DNA from 3 places in the Pseudomonas sp. G3-19 genome. Region 1 is predicted to be linked to each of the others. Evidence: predicted binding sites of a transcription regulator. Region 1 holds the regulator's gene; each other region holds the start of a gene.
What was found. The regulator sigma-54, encoded in region 1, starts transcription at its own class of promoters, with help from an activator protein. The targets are predictions, from matches to a motif close to ANTGGCATNNANNTTGCTNT.
Positions count from the first base shown of each region.

Region 2: the regulator sigma-54 is predicted to act here: its motif matches at 2,913-2,932, upstream of ACOYXI_RS27015 (flagellar basal body rod protein FlgF).
Region 3: the regulator sigma-54 is predicted to act here: its motif matches at 2,851-2,870, upstream of ACOYXI_RS00535 (CmpA/NrtA family ABC transporter substrate-binding protein).

Region 1 covers NZ_JBMPIQ010000003.1:5,224,518-5,230,168, reverse strand. The annotation lists gene ACOYXI_RS23755 (KdsC family phosphatase) at 1-508, shown strand, start outside; gene lptC (LPS export ABC transporter periplasmic protein LptC) at 517-1,089, shown strand; gene lptA (lipopolysaccharide transport periplasmic protein LptA) at 1,076-1,621, shown strand; gene lptB (LPS export ABC transporter ATP-binding protein) at 1,621-2,346, shown strand; gene ACOYXI_RS23735 (RNA polymerase factor sigma-54) at 2,534-4,027, shown strand; gene hpf (ribosome hibernation-promoting factor, HPF/YfiA family) at 4,101-4,409, shown strand; gene ptsN (PTS IIA-like nitrogen regulatory protein PtsN) at 4,422-4,886, shown strand; gene rapZ (RNase adapter RapZ) at 4,889-5,651, shown strand, end outside.
Region 2 covers NZ_JBMPIQ010000003.1:5,922,890-5,928,540, forward strand. The annotation lists gene phhA (phenylalanine 4-monooxygenase) at 1-654, opposite strand, end outside; gene ACOYXI_RS27010 (sigma-54-dependent transcriptional regulator) at 1,050-2,612, shown strand; gene ACOYXI_RS27015 (flagellar basal body rod protein FlgF) at 2,987-3,727, shown strand; gene flgG (flagellar basal-body rod protein FlgG) at 3,773-4,558, shown strand; gene flgH (flagellar basal body L-ring protein FlgH) at 4,611-5,306, shown strand; gene ACOYXI_RS27030 (flagellar basal body P-ring protein FlgI) at 5,334-5,651, shown strand, end outside.
Region 3 covers NZ_JBMPIQ010000003.1:48,239-53,889, forward strand. The annotation lists gene ACOYXI_RS00525 (nitrate/nitrite transporter) at 1-108, opposite strand, end outside; gene ACOYXI_RS00530 (ANTAR domain-containing response regulator) at 933-1,508, opposite strand; gene ACOYXI_RS00535 (CmpA/NrtA family ABC transporter substrate-binding protein) at 1,524-2,735, opposite strand; gene ACOYXI_RS00540 (quinone-dependent dihydroorotate dehydrogenase) at 2,959-3,978, shown strand; gene rmf (ribosome modulation factor) at 4,219-4,434, opposite strand; gene rlmKL (bifunctional 23S rRNA (guanine(2069)-N(7))-methyltransferase RlmK/23S rRNA (guanine(2445)-N(2))-methyltransferase RlmL) at 4,967-5,651, shown strand, end outside.

The DNA.
Region 1 (5,651 bases):
GCAACGCGGCAAAGCGATCAAACTGGCGGTGTTCGACGTCGACGGCGTCCTCACCGACGGGCGCCTGTACTTCCTCGAAGACGGCAGCGAATTCAAGACCTTCAACACCCTCGATGGCCAGGGCATCAAAATGCTGATGAATGCCGGTGTCGAGACTGCCATCATCAGTGGCCGCAAGACCCCGGTGGTTGAACGCCGGGCGAAGAACCTCGGTATCCCGCACCTGTTTCAGGGTCGCGAAGACAAATTGGTGGTTCTGGACGGCCTGCTGGCGCAACTGGGCCTAAGCTATGAACAGGTCGCCTACCTGGGTGACGACCTGCCTGACTTGCCGGTGATCCGCCGCGTAGGGCTGGGCATGGCCGTTGCCAATGCTGCCGACTTCGTGCGCGAACACGCCCATGGCGTCACTCGGGCCCGCGGTGGCGAAGGTGCCGCCCGCGAATTCTGCGAATTGATCCTGCGCGCCCAGGGCCGCCTCGATGCGGCCAACGCCGCGTACCTGTGAGCCAAATCATGTTTAGCAAAAAATTTCGCAACTTCCTGCTGTTCGGCTGCATCGCTGCGATGTTTGCGGCGGTCGGCTACTGGAACATCAGTCCGGAACGTTTCCTCGACAAGCCTGTGGCCAAGGTCGAAGACACTGCCATCGACTGGTACGCCACCAATACGCATACCCTGCAATATCTGCCGGACGGCAAAGTGCAGTACGAAATGACGTCGGACAAGGCCGAACACCTGAAAGCGACGGATGTGACTCTGGTTACCAAACCCGACCTCAACATGTATCGCGGCACCGAGTTTCCGTGGCACGTGACCAGCGAACGCGGCGAAGTGAATCCGGACGGAACGCAGGTAGAATTGATCGACTCGGTACGCATCAAGCGCACCGATGAAAAGAAACGCGACACCCTGATCACCAGCACACGCATGACGGTGTTCCCTCAGCAGCAATATGCGCAGACCGAGCAACCCGTTAGAATCGACGGCGCTGGCGGTGTATCGACTGGCGTGGGAATGAAGGCGTATTTGAAGGAAAGCAGGATACACCTGCAATCGAACGTAAGAGGACAGTATGAGGCTCGTTAAAACCCTCCCTATTTTGCTCAGTCTGGGCGCAGCACTGGGAAGCGTGAGCGCCTGGGCTCTGCCGAACGATCAGCAGCAACCTATCCGCATTCAGGCCGACGACGCCCAGCTGGACGACAAGAACGGCATCGCCACCTATAAAGGTGATGTGATCATCACCCAGGGCTCGATGATCGTTAAGGGCAATACGGTGACCATCACCCGTACTCCGACCGGCGATATCGACGTGGTGACCTCGGTGGGCAACCTTGCCTACTTCGAGCAACTGCAAACCCAGGGTGACGCCAAGCCTGTTCAGGGCTGGGGCGTGACGATTCAGTACCACGCCGCGCAAAACCGCGTCGTGCTGATCGACAAGGCCAAGGTTGTCGACAAGGACAACAACACCACTCAGGGCGAGAAAATCGTCTATGACACGGTGAAGAAACTGGCCAGTGCCGGTCGCGCTACCGGCAGCAAAGTCACCGAAGCGCGTCCGCGTATCGACATGGTGATCCAGCCGAAGAAGAAAACCGACGAGAAAACCCAGTAATGGCAACTCTGAAAGCTCAACACCTGGCCAAGGCCTATAAAAGCCGCCAGGTTGTGCGCGACGTCAGCCTGTCGATCGACAGCGGCCAGATCGTTGGCCTGCTCGGCCCGAACGGTGCCGGCAAGACCACCTGTTTCTACATGATCGTCGGCCTTGTGCAGGCCGATCAGGGTCGCGTGCTGATCGATGATCTGGACGTCAGCCATCAGCCGATGCACGGCCGCGCCAAGGCCGGTATCGGCTATCTGCCGCAAGAAGCGTCGATCTTCCGCAAACTGTCGGTGGCCGATAACATCATGGCCATCCTCGAAACCCGCACGGAACTCGACAAGGCCGGTCGTCGCAAGGAACTGGAAAGCCTACTGCAGGAATTCCACATCAGCCACATCCGCGACAACCTCGGCATGAGCCTGTCCGGTGGTGAACGCCGCCGGGTGGAAATCGCCCGCGCCCTGGCGACCGCACCGAAATTCATCCTGCTCGACGAGCCGTTCGCCGGTGTCGACCCGATTTCGGTCGGCGACATCAAGCAGATCATCCATCACCTCAAGGCCAAGGGCATCGGTGTTCTTATCACCGACCACAACGTGCGTGAGACCCTGGATATCTGCGAAACCGCCTACATCGTCAACGACGGTCAACTGATCGCGGAAGGCGATGCGGCGACCATCCTTGCCAACGATCTGGTGAAGGAAGTGTACCTGGGCCACGAGTTCCGCCTGTAAGCACCAAGGCACTTGGCCAGCCTCCGGGTGCTGTATCGATGAAGCAGGCTTTTTATACGCTTTTATTGTTACAGCGCTCTAGGCAAACACGACAGTTTCAGGCATATAATTTGCTTAAGTTTGGCGCTCCGGCGCCCTGTAGTGGATGGCGCATGCGCGCCGGCGAATAAGGTGTTAAGCCCCTGCCATGAAACCATCGCTAGTCTTGAGAATGGGCCAGCAGCTGACGATGACACCGCAGCTGCAACAGGCCATCCGCCTGCTCCAATTGTCGACCCTGGACCTGCAACAGGAAATCCAGGAGGCCCTGGAATCCAATCCGATGCTCGAACGCCAGGAAGAAGGCGACGACTTCGACAATACCGATCCTTTGGCCGACAACGCCGAACAAAAACCCAACACCGACATTCAGGAACCGTCCTATCAGGAAGCCGCCCCGACGGTGGACAATCTGGAAGATGGCGAATGGAACGAGCGCATTCCTAACGAACTGCCCGTTGATACCGCCTGGGAAGACGTCTACCAGACCAGCGCCAGCAGCCTGCCCAGCAGCGATGACGACGAGTGGGACTTCACCACCCGCACGTCCGCCGGCGAAAGCCTGCAAAGCCATCTGCTGTGGCAATTGAACCTGGCGCCGATGTCCGACACCGACCGCCTGATCGCCGTGACCCTGATCGATTGCATCAACAATCAGGGCTACCTGGACGAAACCCTCGAAGAAATTCTCGACGCCTTTGATCCGGAGCTCGACATCGAGCTGGACGAGATCGAAGCCGTTCTGCACCGCATTCAGCAGTTCGAACCGGCCGGTATCGGCGCGCGCAACCTCGGCGAATGCCTGCTGCTGCAACTGCGTCAGCTCCCGGCCAAGACCCCGTGGCTCAACGAAGCCAAACGTCTGGTCAGCGATTACATCGATCTGCTCGGCAGTCGCGACTACAGCCAGTTGATGCGGCGTATGAAGCTCAAGGAAGACGAGTTGCGTCAGGTCATCGAACTGGTGCAAAGCCTCAATCCGCGTCCGGGCTCGCAGATCGAATCGACCGAAGCCGAGTACGTGGTGCCCGACGTCATTGTGCGCAAGGATAACGAACGCTGGCTGGTCGAGCTGAATCAGGAGTCAGTGCCCCGTCTGCGGGTTAACGCGCAGTACGCCGGTTTCGTCCGTCGCGCCGACACCAGCGCCGACAACACCTTCATGCGCAACCAGTTGCAAGAGGCACGCTGGTTCATCAAGAGCCTGCAAAGCCGCAACGAAACCCTGATGAAGGTGGCCACCCAGATCGTCGAGCATCAGCGCGGCTTCCTGGAGTATGGCGATGAAGCCATGAAGCCGTTGGTCCTGCATGACATCGCCGAGGCGGTCGGCATGCACGAATCGACGATTTCCCGGGTCACCACGCAGAAATTCATGCATACCCCGCGCGGTATTTATGAACTGAAATACTTTTTCTCCAGCCACGTCAGCACCTCCGAAGGCGGTGAATGCTCGTCGACGGCGATCCGCGCGATCATCAAAAAACTGGTTGCGGCGGAAAATCAGAAAAAGCCGTTGAGTGACAGCAAGATCGCTGGTTTACTGGAGGCACAAGGCATTCAGGTGGCTCGCCGCACCGTCGCCAAGTACCGCGAATCCCTCGGGATCGCGCCTTCGAGCGAACGCAAGCGGTTGATGTAAGCCACGTTACAGCGTTCCAGTGGCAGGCTCTTCGGCCTGCCGCTTTATGCACTGGCAACGAAGGAGAAGCTGTATGCAAGTCAACATCAGTGGACACCAACTGGAAGTGACCGAACCTCTGCGCACCTACATCAACGAGAAACTCGAACGATTGGAGCGCCATTTCGACAAGATCACCAACGTGCAAGTCACGATGTGCGTCGAAAAGCTCAAGCAGAAAATCGAAGCCACCTTGCATATACCCGGCAGCGAAGTGGTCGCTAACGCAGAAGATACTGACATGTACGCTGCGATCGACTCACTGACCGACAAGCTGGATCGCCAACTCAAAAAGCATAAGGAAAAGACCCAGAGCCTCCTTCAGGGCGCGACAGGTCGTTAACACTCCCAACCCATGATCCGACTTGAAAGTATCCTGACCCCCGGCCGTTCCCTGGTGAACGTGCCGGGCGGCAGTAAAAAGAAAGCCCTCGAACAGATTGCCAACCTCATCCATAAAGAAGTGCCGGATCTGGCCATGCAGGATGTTTTCGAGAGCCTGGTAGCCCGTGAGAAACTCGGATCCACCGGTTTCGGCAACGGCATCGCCATTCCCCACTGTCGCCTCAAAGGCTGCGAAGCGCCTATCAGCGCGTTGATGCACCTTGATGCCCCCATCGATTTCGATGCCATCGACGGCGCACCGGTCGACCTGCTGTTTGTACTGCTGGTCCCGGAAGCGGCCACCGATGCCCACCTGGAATTACTGCGCCAGATCGCCAGCATGCTCGATCGCAAGGAAGTGCGCGAAAAACTGCGCAGCGCACCGAGCAACGAAGCCTTGTATCAGGTCGTCCTGAGCGAGCAGAACGGTCATTAATCATGCGTTTGATCATCGTCAGCGGCCGCTCCGGCTCGGGTAAAAGTACCGCCCTGAATGTCCTTGAGGACAACGGCTACTACTGCATCGACAACCTGCCGGCCGGTCTGCTGCCGGAACTCGCCGAACGCGCCCTGATTCACACCGAACTGGCCCAGCCGCTGGTGGCCGTGTCGATCGATGCACGCAATCTGCCGAGCCACCTGTCGCGTTTCCCCGAACTGCTTGAAGAAGTCCGTGCCCGGCACATCCAGTGCGATGTGTTGTATCTGGATGCCGACGAAGAAACCCTGCTCAAGCGCTTCTCGGAAACCCGCCGGCGCCATCCGTTGAGCACTGCCAACCGCTCGCTGGCCGAAGCGATCGAAGATGAAACCGCCCTGCTCGGCCCGATCGCCGACCTGGCCGACCTCAAGGTCAACACCACCAATCTGAATCTGTACCAGTTGCGTGACACCATCAAGCTGCGACTGCTGAACCAGCCGGAACCGGGCACGGCGTTTCTGGTCGAGTCGTTCGGCTTCAAGCGCGGCATGCCGGTGGACGCGGATCTGGTGTTCGATGTGCGCTGCCTGCCCAATCCTTACTGGAAACCGGAACTGCGTGCACAATCGGGTCTCGACGCACCGGTCGCCGAGTACCTGGCTGCACAACCGGAGGTTGAGGAGATGTTTCAAGACATCTACGGCTACCTGTACAAATGGCTGCCACGCTTTGCCGCGAGTAATCGCGCCTATGTCACCATTGCCATTGGCTGCACCGGCG
Region 2 (5,651 bases), 700 kb from region 1:
CAGAATGTCGATGCGATACGGTGTGCGCATGGCTTCCAGCGGATCGAAGGCCTGATGCTCGGGCTCGTCCGACAGCGAGTAAACGGTTTCCTTCGGCGAGGACAGGATGCCGCCGCCGTAGATGCGTTTGCCTTGTGGGGTGTCGACCAGGCCGAACTCGATGGTCATCCAGTACAGGCGCGCCAGGTACACGCGCTCTTCCTTCGTGGCCTGCAGGCCGAGTTTGCCGTAGGTGTGGGTGAATTCGGCGAACCATGGGTTGGTCAGCAGCGGGCAGTGGCCGAAAATCTCGTGGAAAATGTCCGGCTCTTGTAGGTAGTCCAGTTCTTCGCGGGTACGAATGAACGTGGCCACCGGAAACTGTTTGCTGGCGAGCAATTCGAAGAAGGTCTGGAAGGGGATCAGTGCCGGGACGCGGGCCACCTGCCAACCGGTGGTCTCACCGAGCACCTTGTTTATCTCGCCCAGTTGCGGAATGCGGTCGTGGGGCAGACCGAGTTTTTCGATACCGTCCAGGTACTCCTGGCACGCCCGACCCTCGATCACTTTCAACTGGCGGGTGATCAGCGTGTTCCACACCGCATGCTCTTCGGCGGGGTAGTCGATAAAACCTTGCGCATCGGGCTCGCGGGCCACGTATTGCGTCTGCTTCATACTGCTCTCCTGCTAGGGGAATTCGTTCTTGTTATGTCCAGCGATGGACTGAGAATTACCCGAGAGTGCGGTGGCGTGCAGCAGGTTGAGTGCGTTCCTAGTAGGAACAATCGCCGTATTTCGTAAATAAATCGTTACGCTTTGACTGATATCACGCATTTGCGGTGATTTGCAGGTTTGAAAAGGGCTGTGGCTGTCACATAATCTTGACAACTATCTGCGTGCCTCGACAGAAAAGTCAGGCAAAACCGCAGCGCAAATCTCTTGTGGGAGCGGGCTTGCTCGCGAAAGCGGTGTGTCAGCTGAATGAATGGCGACTGACACACCGTCTTCGCGAGCAAGCCCGCTCCCACAGGGATTGTGTTCAACCCCTCATCCTTGTCGGGCCTCCTTTTATGCGTATCAAAGTCCACTGCCAAAACCGCATCGGCATCCTGCGCGACATCCTCAACCTGCTGGTGGAGTACGGGATCAACGTTGCACGCGGCGAGGTCGGCGGCGAGCACGGCAATGCGATCTACCTGCACTGCCCGAATCTGATCAACATCCAGTTTCAGGCGCTGCGACCGAAGTTTGAGGCGATTGCCGGGGTGTTCGGCGTCAAACGCGTCGGGCTGATGCCCAGCGAGCGTCGGCACATGGAGTTGAACGCGTTGCTTGGCGCGCTGGAATTCCCGGTGCTGTCGATCGACATGGGCGGCTCGATCGTTGCGGCCAACCGCGCGGCGGCGCAGTTGCTCGGAGTGCGCGTGGATGAAGTGCCGGGGATTCCGCTGTCGCGCTATGCCGAGGATTTCGATTTGCCGGAACTGGTGCGCGCCAACAAGTCGCGAATCAACGGCATGCGCGTCAAGGTCAAGGGCGACATCTTTCTCGCCGACATCGCGCCGCTGCAATCGGAGCACGACGATAGCGAAGCCATGGCCGGTGCGGTACTGACCTTGCACCGCGCCGACCGCGTCGGTGAGCGCATCTATAACGTGCGCAAACAGGAATTGCGTGGCTTCGACAGTATCTTCCAGAGTTCGAAAGTGATGGCCGCTGTCGTGCGTGAAGCGCGGCGCATGGCGCCGCTGGATGCGCCGCTATTGATCGAAGGCGAAACCGGCACCGGCAAAGAATTGCTGGCCCGTGCCTGTCACCTCGCCAGTCCGCGTGGGCAGTCGCCGCTGATGGCGCTCAACTGTGCAGGGCTGCCAGAGTCGATGGCCGAGACCGAACTGTTCGGCTACGGCCCCGGTGCCTTTGAGGGCGCGCGCGCCGAAGGCAAGCTCGGCCTGCTGGAACTGACGGCGGGCGGTACGCTGTTCCTCGATGGCGTCGGTGAAATGAGCCCGCGCTTGCAAGTGAAGTTGCTGCGCTTTCTGCAGGACGGCTGTTTCCGCCGGGTCGGCAGTGATGAAGAGGTGTATCTGGATGTGCGGGTGATCTGCGCCACTCAGGTCGACTTGTCCGAGTTGTGCGCGCGCGGCGAGTTTCGTCAGGATCTGTATCACCGCTTGAACGTGTTGTCGCTGCACATCCCGCCGCTGCGCGAATGCCTCGACGGTTTGACCCCGCTGGTCGAGCACTTCCTCGATCAGGCCAGCCGCCAGATCGGGTGTTCGCTGCCGAAACTGGCGCCGGCAGCAATGGATCGCCTCAGTCATTACCACTGGCCGGGCAACGTGCGGCAGCTGGAGAACGTGCTGTTTCAGGCGGTTTCGCTGTGCGAGGGCGGCACGGTCAAGGTCGAACACATTCGCCTGCCGGATTACGGCGTGCGTCAGCCGCTTGGCGATTTCTCGCTGGAGGGTGGGTTGGACGAGATCGTCGGGCGTTTTGAGAAAGCCGTACTGGAGCGGCTGTACTCCGAACACCCGAGCAGTCGGCAACTGGGTAAGCGGTTGGGGGTTTCGCATACCACCATCGCTAATAAGCTCCGCCAATACGAAGTTGGTAAAGACCCCGAGAGTTAACAGCAACACTGTGGTGAAAAGAGCTTTTGTGGTGAGGGGATTCATCCCCGAAGGGTGGCGAAGCCGCCCCAAACCAGCGAATGCGGTTCATCTGTTACACCACAATGTATGGATTGGGGGGCTGCTGCGCAGCCCATCGGGGATAAATCCCCTCACCACAGGTTCTTTTTCCATCTGCAACAATCGGGATTGCCGCCCAGCGGCATAACACCGCCGGTTTTTCGACTTCGATACATTTCCAATTTCCCCGCAAAACCCCGCAAGTCCTTTGTTTACCGGGCCGCAAGCCGCCAGAAAAAAGTTGGTCTGCAAATTGCTTATGGCTCAGCAGTACAGCGGTGGGCGGCAAACGTCCGGCATGCAGAGGAAAGAGTGTGGACAAGTACCTTTATGTGGCAATGACCGGCGCCAGTCAGAACGCACTGGCGCAAAAGGCCCATGCCAACAACCTGGCGAACATCTCCACCAATGGTTTTCAGCGCGACCTGGAGCAGGCGCGTTCGATGCCGGTGTTCGGTGACAGCTTTCCGGCGCGTGCGTTTGCCATGAGCGAACGGCCCGCCACCGACTTCACCGCCGGTTCGCTGGTGCAGACCGGGCGTGACCTCGACGTCGCCGTGACCGGCAACGGTTTTATTGCCGTGCAGAACCCCAACGGTGGCGAAAGCTACGTGCGCACCGGCAGCCTGAACATCGACGCCCTCGGCGTATTGCGCGCCGGCAACGGCATGCCGGTACTCGGCAATGGCGGTCCGATCGCCGTGCCGCCGGAGCAGCAGGTCGAAGTCGGTGAAGATGGCACCATCAGTATTCGTGCGATGGGCGAAGGCCCGCGCGTCATGGCGGAAGTCGACCGGATCAAACTGGTCAACCCGGACATCAAGAACCTCAACAAAGGCCTCGACGGCTCGATCTACACCAAGGACGGCCAGCCGGCGCCGGCCGATGCCAACGTCAAACTGGTGTCGGGTTTCCTTGAGTCGAGCAACGTCAACGCCGTGGAAGAAATGACCTCGGTGCTGGCCCTGGCCAAGCAGTTCGAGTTGCACGTCAAGATGATGAACACCGCCAAAGACGACGACCAGGCCATGGCTCGGGTCTTGCAGATCAGCTAATTATCAGAACGTCGCGCCGTAAAACAGGCGCACGAGGAGAATCGAATGCTTCCGGCTCTATGGGTTGCCAAAACCGGTCTGTCCGCCCAGGACACCAACCTGACCACCATTTCCAACAACCTGGCGAACGTCTCGACCACGGGTTTCAAACGTGACCGTGCCGAGTTCCAGGACCTGCTGTATCAGATCAAGCGTCAGCCAGGCGCCCAGTCGACCCAGGACAGCGAACTGCCGTCGGGTCTGCAACTGGGTACCGGTGTGCGCATCGTCGGCACGCAGAAAAACTTCACCGCCGGCAGCCTGCAAACCACCGAGCAGCCGCTGGACATGGCCATCGACGGTCGCGGTTTCTTCCAGATCCTGCAGCCGGACGGCACCACGTCCTATACCCGTGACGGTACTTTCCACCTCGACTCCAACGGCCAGATCGTCAACGCCAGCGGTTTCGCCCTGGAGCCGGCCATCGTCATCCCGAACAACGCGCAGAGCTTCACCGTCGGCACCGACGGCACCGTGTCGATCACAGTGCCAGGCAACCCGGCCGCTCAGGTGATCGGCAACCTGCAAACCGCCGACTTCATCAATCCGGCCGGTCTGCAAGCAGTGGGCAACAACCTGTTCCTGGAAACCGCTGCTTCCGGCGCGCCGCAAATCGGCACCCCGGGCCTGAACGGTTTCGGTACCACGCTGCAGAACACCCTGGAAGGTTCCAACGTCAGCACCGTTGAGGAGATGGTCAACATGATCACCACTCAGCGCGCTTACGAGATGAACTCCAAGGTGATTTCCACCGCCGACCAGATGCTCTCGTTCGTAACGCAGAATCTGTAATCAAGTCTATGGGGCGGCCATGAGGTCGCCAGCAACACCGTGAGGTAGGGTCATGAAACGCTTCGTATCTGTTCTGGCATTGGGTGGGGTCGTCTCGCTCGCGGGCTGCGTCGCACCGACGCCCAAGCCCAATGACCCTTATTACGCTCCGGTGTTGCCACGCACGCCATTGCCGTCTGCGGCCAACAACGGCTCGATCTATCAGGCCGGCTTCGAGCAGAACCTGTACAGCGACCGCAAGGCATTCCGGGTCGGTGACATCATCACCATCACCCTGAACGAGAAGACTCAGGCCAGCAAAAACGCCAACTCGCAAGTGGCCAAGAACAGCAAGACCGGCATCGGCCTGACTTCGCTGTTCGGCGGCAGTGGCACCACCAACAACCCGTTGGGTGGCAATGACCTGAGCCTCGACGTCGGCTACAGCGGCGACCGCGCGACCAAGGGCGACAGCAAGGCGGCGCAGGGCAACACCCTGACCGGTTCGATCACCGTGACCGTGGCCGACGTGTTGCCCAACGGCATCATCGCCGTGCGCGGCGAGAAGTGGATGACCCTCAACACCGGCGACGAGTTGGTGCGGATCGCAGGTCTGGTGCGTGCCGATGACATCGCCACCGACAACACCGTGTCGTCGACCCGTGTCGCCGATGCGCGCATCACCTACTCGGGCACCGGTTCGTTTGCCGATGCGAGTCAGCCAGGCTGGTTCGACCGTTTCTTCCTCAGCCCGCTGTTCCCTTTCTAGGTGGCGACTTTGAATTTCAAGAGCCTCATGCTGGCTGCGGCCCTGTTGTCCGCAGCCTTTGGTGCCCACGCCGAGCGGCTGAAAGATATCGCCAGCATTTCCGGCGTGCGTTCCAACCAGTTGATCGGTTACGGCCTGGTGGTCGGGCTTAACGGCACCGGTGACCAGACGACGCAGACCCCGTTCACCCTGCAGACCTTCAACAACATGCTGTCGCAGTTCGGCATCAAGGTGCCGCCGGGATCGGGCAACGTGCAGTTGAAAAACGTCGCAGCGGTGTCGGTCAGTGCCGATCTGCCGGCGTTCGCCAAACCGGGTCAGCAGGTCGACATTACCGTTTCTTCG
Region 3 (5,651 bases), 5.2 Mb from region 1:
CACCGCCAACGGGCCGAGCAGGTACCAGACCATGAAACTCAGGTCGAAATACAGGAACGCTGCGAACAGGGTCGGGGTGTGGCCGGATTTCCAGAAGCTTGAATTCATCGCGCACCTCAGCTGAAAAGAATCTCGAAAGGAGTCACAGCAGGTGGCGCGCCGCCACGGCCGCACCACCGGCCCCGGGCTGTGGGGCCAAAACGCAAAAACGCCGCTACCTGGTTCGCCGATGTGGGCGAGCGGGGTGAGCGACGTCTTTGTCGTGGGTGGGGCAACCGCCGTTGGTTACCTGTGCGGAATACTTAGCCAGATTTGTGCCAACACTTGAAAGATCAAAAGCCCCTCACCCTAACCCTCTCCCATAGGGAGAGGGGACTGATCGAGTTGTTCCAACGAATTCAGCGACGTGAACGACCGAGTCGATTACGAATTCACCCAACATCGTTCAGGTCGGCATATCACTGCGCTATCGCCCAATCAGTCCCCTCTCCCATAGGGAGAGGGGACTGATCGAGTTGTTCCAACGAATTCAGCGACGTGAACGACCGAGTCGATTATGAATTCACCCAACATCGTTCAGGTCGGCATATCATTGCGCTATCCCCCAATCAGTCCCCTCTCCCATAGGGAGAGGGGACTGATCGAGTTGTTCCAACGAGTTCAGCGACGTGAATGACCGAGTCGATTATGAATTCACCCAACATCGTTCAGGTCGGCATATCATTGCGCTATCCCCCAATCAGTCCCCTCTCCCATAGGGAGAGGGGACTGATCGAGTTGTTCCAACGAGTTCAGCGACGTGAATGACCGAGTCGATTATGAATTCACCCAACATCGTTCAGGTCGGCATATCATTGCGCTATCCCCCAATCAGTTCCCTCTCCCTCTGGGAGAGGGTTAGGGTGAGGGGCTTTTCAAGCGCTCAGCGGTTTTCAGCCAAGCAACTCACTCATGGCAATGATCTGCTCCGCCACCTGAATCAGCTTCTGCTGGCGACTCATGGCCTGGCGGCGCATCAGGGTGTAGGCCTCTTCCTCGTTGCAGTCCTTCATTTTCATCAGCAGCCCTTTGGCCAGTTCGATGCGTTTGCGCTCGGCCAATTGCTGGTCGCGGGCCAGCAGTTGCGCGCGCAAGGCCTGATCGCTTTCGAAACGCGCCATGGCCACATCGAGAATCGGCTGCAGGCGCTGGGCGTGGATGCCCTCGACGATGTAGGCACTGACCCCGGACTTGATCGCCTGACGCATCACCCCCGGGTCATGTTCGTCGGTGAACATCACGATCGGCCGGGGCTGGTCGCGGCTGACCAGCACCACTTGCTCCATGACATCGCGGCTCGGTGACTCGGTATCGATCAGGATCACGTCCGGGCGCACTGTTTCGACGCGGGCCGGCAGGTCGATGGTCAGACCGGACTCATCGATGACCTCGAAACCGGCCTCGGTCAGCGCGGCCTTCAGGCGCCCGACTTTTTTCGCGGTGTCGTTGATCAGCAGAATGCGCAGCATATTGGCGGCCTCCTGTCAGCGGCGGGCGAGCAGAGGAGCGGCGTCGCTCAGGGCGTGCAGCTTGAAACTGCGGGCGTAACCAGCCGGATCGCTGCCGTCCCAGACTTTGCCATCGAGCAACTGGCTACTGCGCATTTCCTTGCCCCACGCGGCGACACCGACGGCGGTGGCCGCTTCGCGATAGATATCCAATTGTTGGACCTGGCGGGCCACCGCGAGGTAGTCGGGATCCTCGCGTAACAGGCCCCAACGGCGGAATTGGGTCATGAACCACATGCCGTCGGACAGGTACGGCAGATTCACCTCGCCGTTGCCGTGAAAGCGCAAGGCGTGCGGGTCCTGCCAGCGATTGCCGAGGCCATCGGCGTAGTCCCCGAGAAAACGCGGTTCGATGCAGGGCAGCGGGGCGTCGAGGTATTCCGGGGCGCTCAGCAGCTGCGCGGTGCTGCGGCGGTTTTCCGGGTTTTGCTCGATGAAGCGGCTGGCCTCGAGGATTGCCATCACCAGCGCCCGTGCGGTGTTGGGGTATTGCTCGACGAACGCGCGGGTGCAGCCAAGGACTTTTTCCGGGTGGTCAGGCCAGATGCTCTGGCTGGTAGCGAGGGTGAACCCCAGATCCTGTTGCACGGCGCTGGCCGCCCACGGCTCACCGACGCAGAAGCCATCGATACGCCCGGCTTGCAGGTGAGCGACCATTTGCGGCGGCGGCACCACCACGCTGTCGACGTCCTGCAACGGATGAATGCCCTGACTCGCCAGCCAGTAATACAGCCACATCGCATGGGTGCCGGTGGGAAAGGTCTGGGCGAAGGTCAGTTTTGCGCGGGTTTGGTGCGCCTGCCGATCCAGCGCTTCAGGACTGGTCACGCCCAGTTGCTGCAACCCGTGGGACAGGTTGAGACTCTGGCCGTTCTGGTTCAGCCCCATCAGCACCGCCATGTCGCTCGGGGCGACGCCGCCGATGCCCAGGTGCACCGCGTAAATCAGCCCGTACAGGCTGTGGGCCACATCCAGTTCGCCGCTGACCAGTTTGTCGCGCAAGGTCGCCCAGGACGCCTGGCGCTTGAGGTTGATCGTCAGGCCGTAGGGCTGGGCAAAGCCCTGTGTTGCGGCCACGACCACCGAGGCGCAATCGCTCAGGGCCATGAAGCCGAGGTTGATCACACGCTTTTCCGGGGCATCACTGCCGTTGACCCAGGCCAGCGGCCCTACGGACGAATCACTCATATAAAGCCACCTTCAAAAAAAACGCCGTCCCAGGCTTTGCCCAGGCAAAACCTCCGAACGACGCCATTGTTCGTGCCCGCACGCCGCCATTGGCCTGTGGGCTGATACCCCTGAAAGTGCAAGGCATATGCCAGTCAGGCTGATTTACCTGTGTGCCTCGCGCCGGGGGACGTTGCCCGGCTATAATCGCCGCCTCTTTTCGCCGCCCGAGTCATCGCCGCCCATGTACACCCTGGCCCGTCAGCTGTTGTTCAAACTTTCCCCGGAAACCTCCCACGATCTGTCGCTGGATCTGATCGGCGCGGGTGGGCGTTTGGGCCTCAACGGCATGCTGTGCAAGAAGCCGGCGAATGTGCCGGTGACGGTCATGGGCCTGGACTTCCCGAACCCGGTGGGTCTGGCGGCCGGTCTGGACAAGAACGGCGCGGCCATCGACGGTTTCTCGCAACTGGGTTTCGGTTTCGTCGAAATCGGCACCGTGACCCCGCGTCCGCAGCCGGGCAACCCGAAACCACGGATCTTCCGTCTGCCGGAAGCCGAGGCGATCATCAATCGCATGGGCTTCAACAACCTCGGTGTGGATAACCTGCTGGCGCGGGTCGCGGCGGCCAAATACAAGGGCGTGCTGGGGATCAACATCGGCAAGAACTTCGACACTCCGGTCGAGCGCGCGGTGGACGACTATCTGATTTGCCTGGACAAGGTGTATGCCCACGCCAGCTATGTCACGGTCAACGTCAGCTCGCCGAACACCCCGGGCCTGCGCAGCCTGCAGTTCGGTGATTCGCTCAAGCAGTTGCTGGCGGATCTGGCCACGCGCCGCGCCGAACTGGCCCTGCGCCACGGCAAGCACGTACCGCTGGCGATCAAGATCGCTCCGGACATGACCGACGAAGAAACGGCGCAGGTGGCTCAGGCACTGATCGAAACCGGAATGGACGCAGTGATCGCCACCAACACCACCCTGAGTCGTGTCGGCGTCGAAGGCATGGAGCACGGTGACGAGGCGGGTGGTCTGTCCGGCGCTCCGGTGCGTGACAAGAGCACGCATACCGTGAAGGTGTTGGCGGCTGAGCTGGGTGGTCGGTTGCCGATCATCGCGGCGGGTGGCATCACTGAGGGCAAGCATGCGGCGCAGAAGATCACCGCGGGTGCGAGCCTGGTGCAGATTTACTCGGGCTTCATCTATAAGGGCCCAGCGCTGATTCGCGAATCGGTAGACGCGATCGCCGCCTTGCGCTGATCCCATTGTGGGAGCGGGCTTGCTCGCGAAAGCGCTGTTTCAGTCAACATTTGCGGTGGCCGACACGACGCTTTCGCGAGCAAGCCCGCTCCCACAGGTTATGTGTGCAGTTCAAATGATTTGCGGGCATAAAAAAGGGCTCCTCGAAGGAGCCCCTGGGCCGTAGCCCGCCGTCCGGGAAGGACGTGCATGGTAAGTCGCTAAAAATTCAGATTGTCGTGTTGCAATAAGTGCCCTGTGTCAGCCGACGGCGTGAAGTTCGTTGAGTCTGTGGATCCCCGCAGTGCCGGTCATACCGTCCCAGTTGTCGCCGCGTCCTTCTCGCCAGCCGTTGATCCAGGCTTGGCGTACCGACGGTAGAGTAAATGGGCAAAGCTCGCGGGATTTGCCACCAACGCCATATTGATATCCGCGCAAAAATGCTCTTTCCAACGGATCACGCTTAAGTCTTCTCATAGGGTGTTTCCCTCACTTGTTGACTGTTTTCGTCGCGTTGACCTCAACCGAGGTCTGGCAGAAAAAACTCTGCCGTTGGGCGGCTCGCTGCCGGCGTGGCGAGCCAAGGTGTTGACGCCGTTGCGACGTCAACCTGTGGTCAGTTCTAACCAATGAGTCACACCGAGGGAATGATCGTTTTGTCATAAGGACGTAACGAAAATAGTGCTACAGCCATAAGTAACGACGGGTTTCATGAACGTTTTTTCAGCAAACCCCGGTATGATCGGCCCCGCACTGGATGATGGGGTTAATCCTTTAGTGAGAATGACCCACGTTTACGCTGGGGTAATATTCGACGAAGGGTTGCTTTGAGTCATTTTGTTTCATCAACTTTAATACCTGTCCTTGCATCTAAGCTCTTTTAACCCGAGCAGCGGGGATGGAACGGCACACCTTCGTGCCACGCGGGCGCTCTTTTAGAAAAGCGCCTGATTGAAAACCGGATCGGCAATGCGTTGTCGATTCACTAGCCAAAGGCTCTGGAAATACCATGTCCGACCGTTTCGAACTCTTCCTCACTTGCCCCAAAGGCCTTGAAGGCCTGCTCATCGAGGAAGCCGTCGGGCTTGGCCTTGAAGACGCCCGCGAGCACACCTCCGCCGTGCGTGGCATGGCGACCATGGAAACCGCTTATCGCCTGTGCCTGTGGTCGCGTCTGGCCAACCGGGTGCTGCTGGTGCTCAAGCGCTTCCCGATGAAGGATGCCGAAGACCTGTACCACGGCGTGCTTGACGTCGAGTGGCAGGATCACATGCTCGCCGACGGCACCCTGGCCGTTGAATTCAGCGGCCACGGCTCGGGCATCGACAACACCCACTTCGGTGCGCTGAAAGTCAAAGACGCCATCGTCGACAAACTGCGTACCCCGCAAGGCGACCGTCCGTCGATCGACAAGCTCAACCCGGATCTGCGCATTCACCTGCGCCTGGATCGCGGTGAAGCGATCCTGTCCCTCGACCTTTCCGGCCACAGCCTGCACCAGCGCGGCTACCGCCTGCAGCAGGGCGCGGCACCGCTGAAGGAAAACCTCGCGGCAGCGATTCTGATCCGTTCCGGCTGGCCGCGCATTGCGGCCGAAGGCGGCGCGCTGGCTGACCCGATGTGCGGTGTCGGTACGTTCCTCGTCGAAGCCGGGATGATCGCCGCCGACATGGCGCCGAACCTGCGCCGCGAGC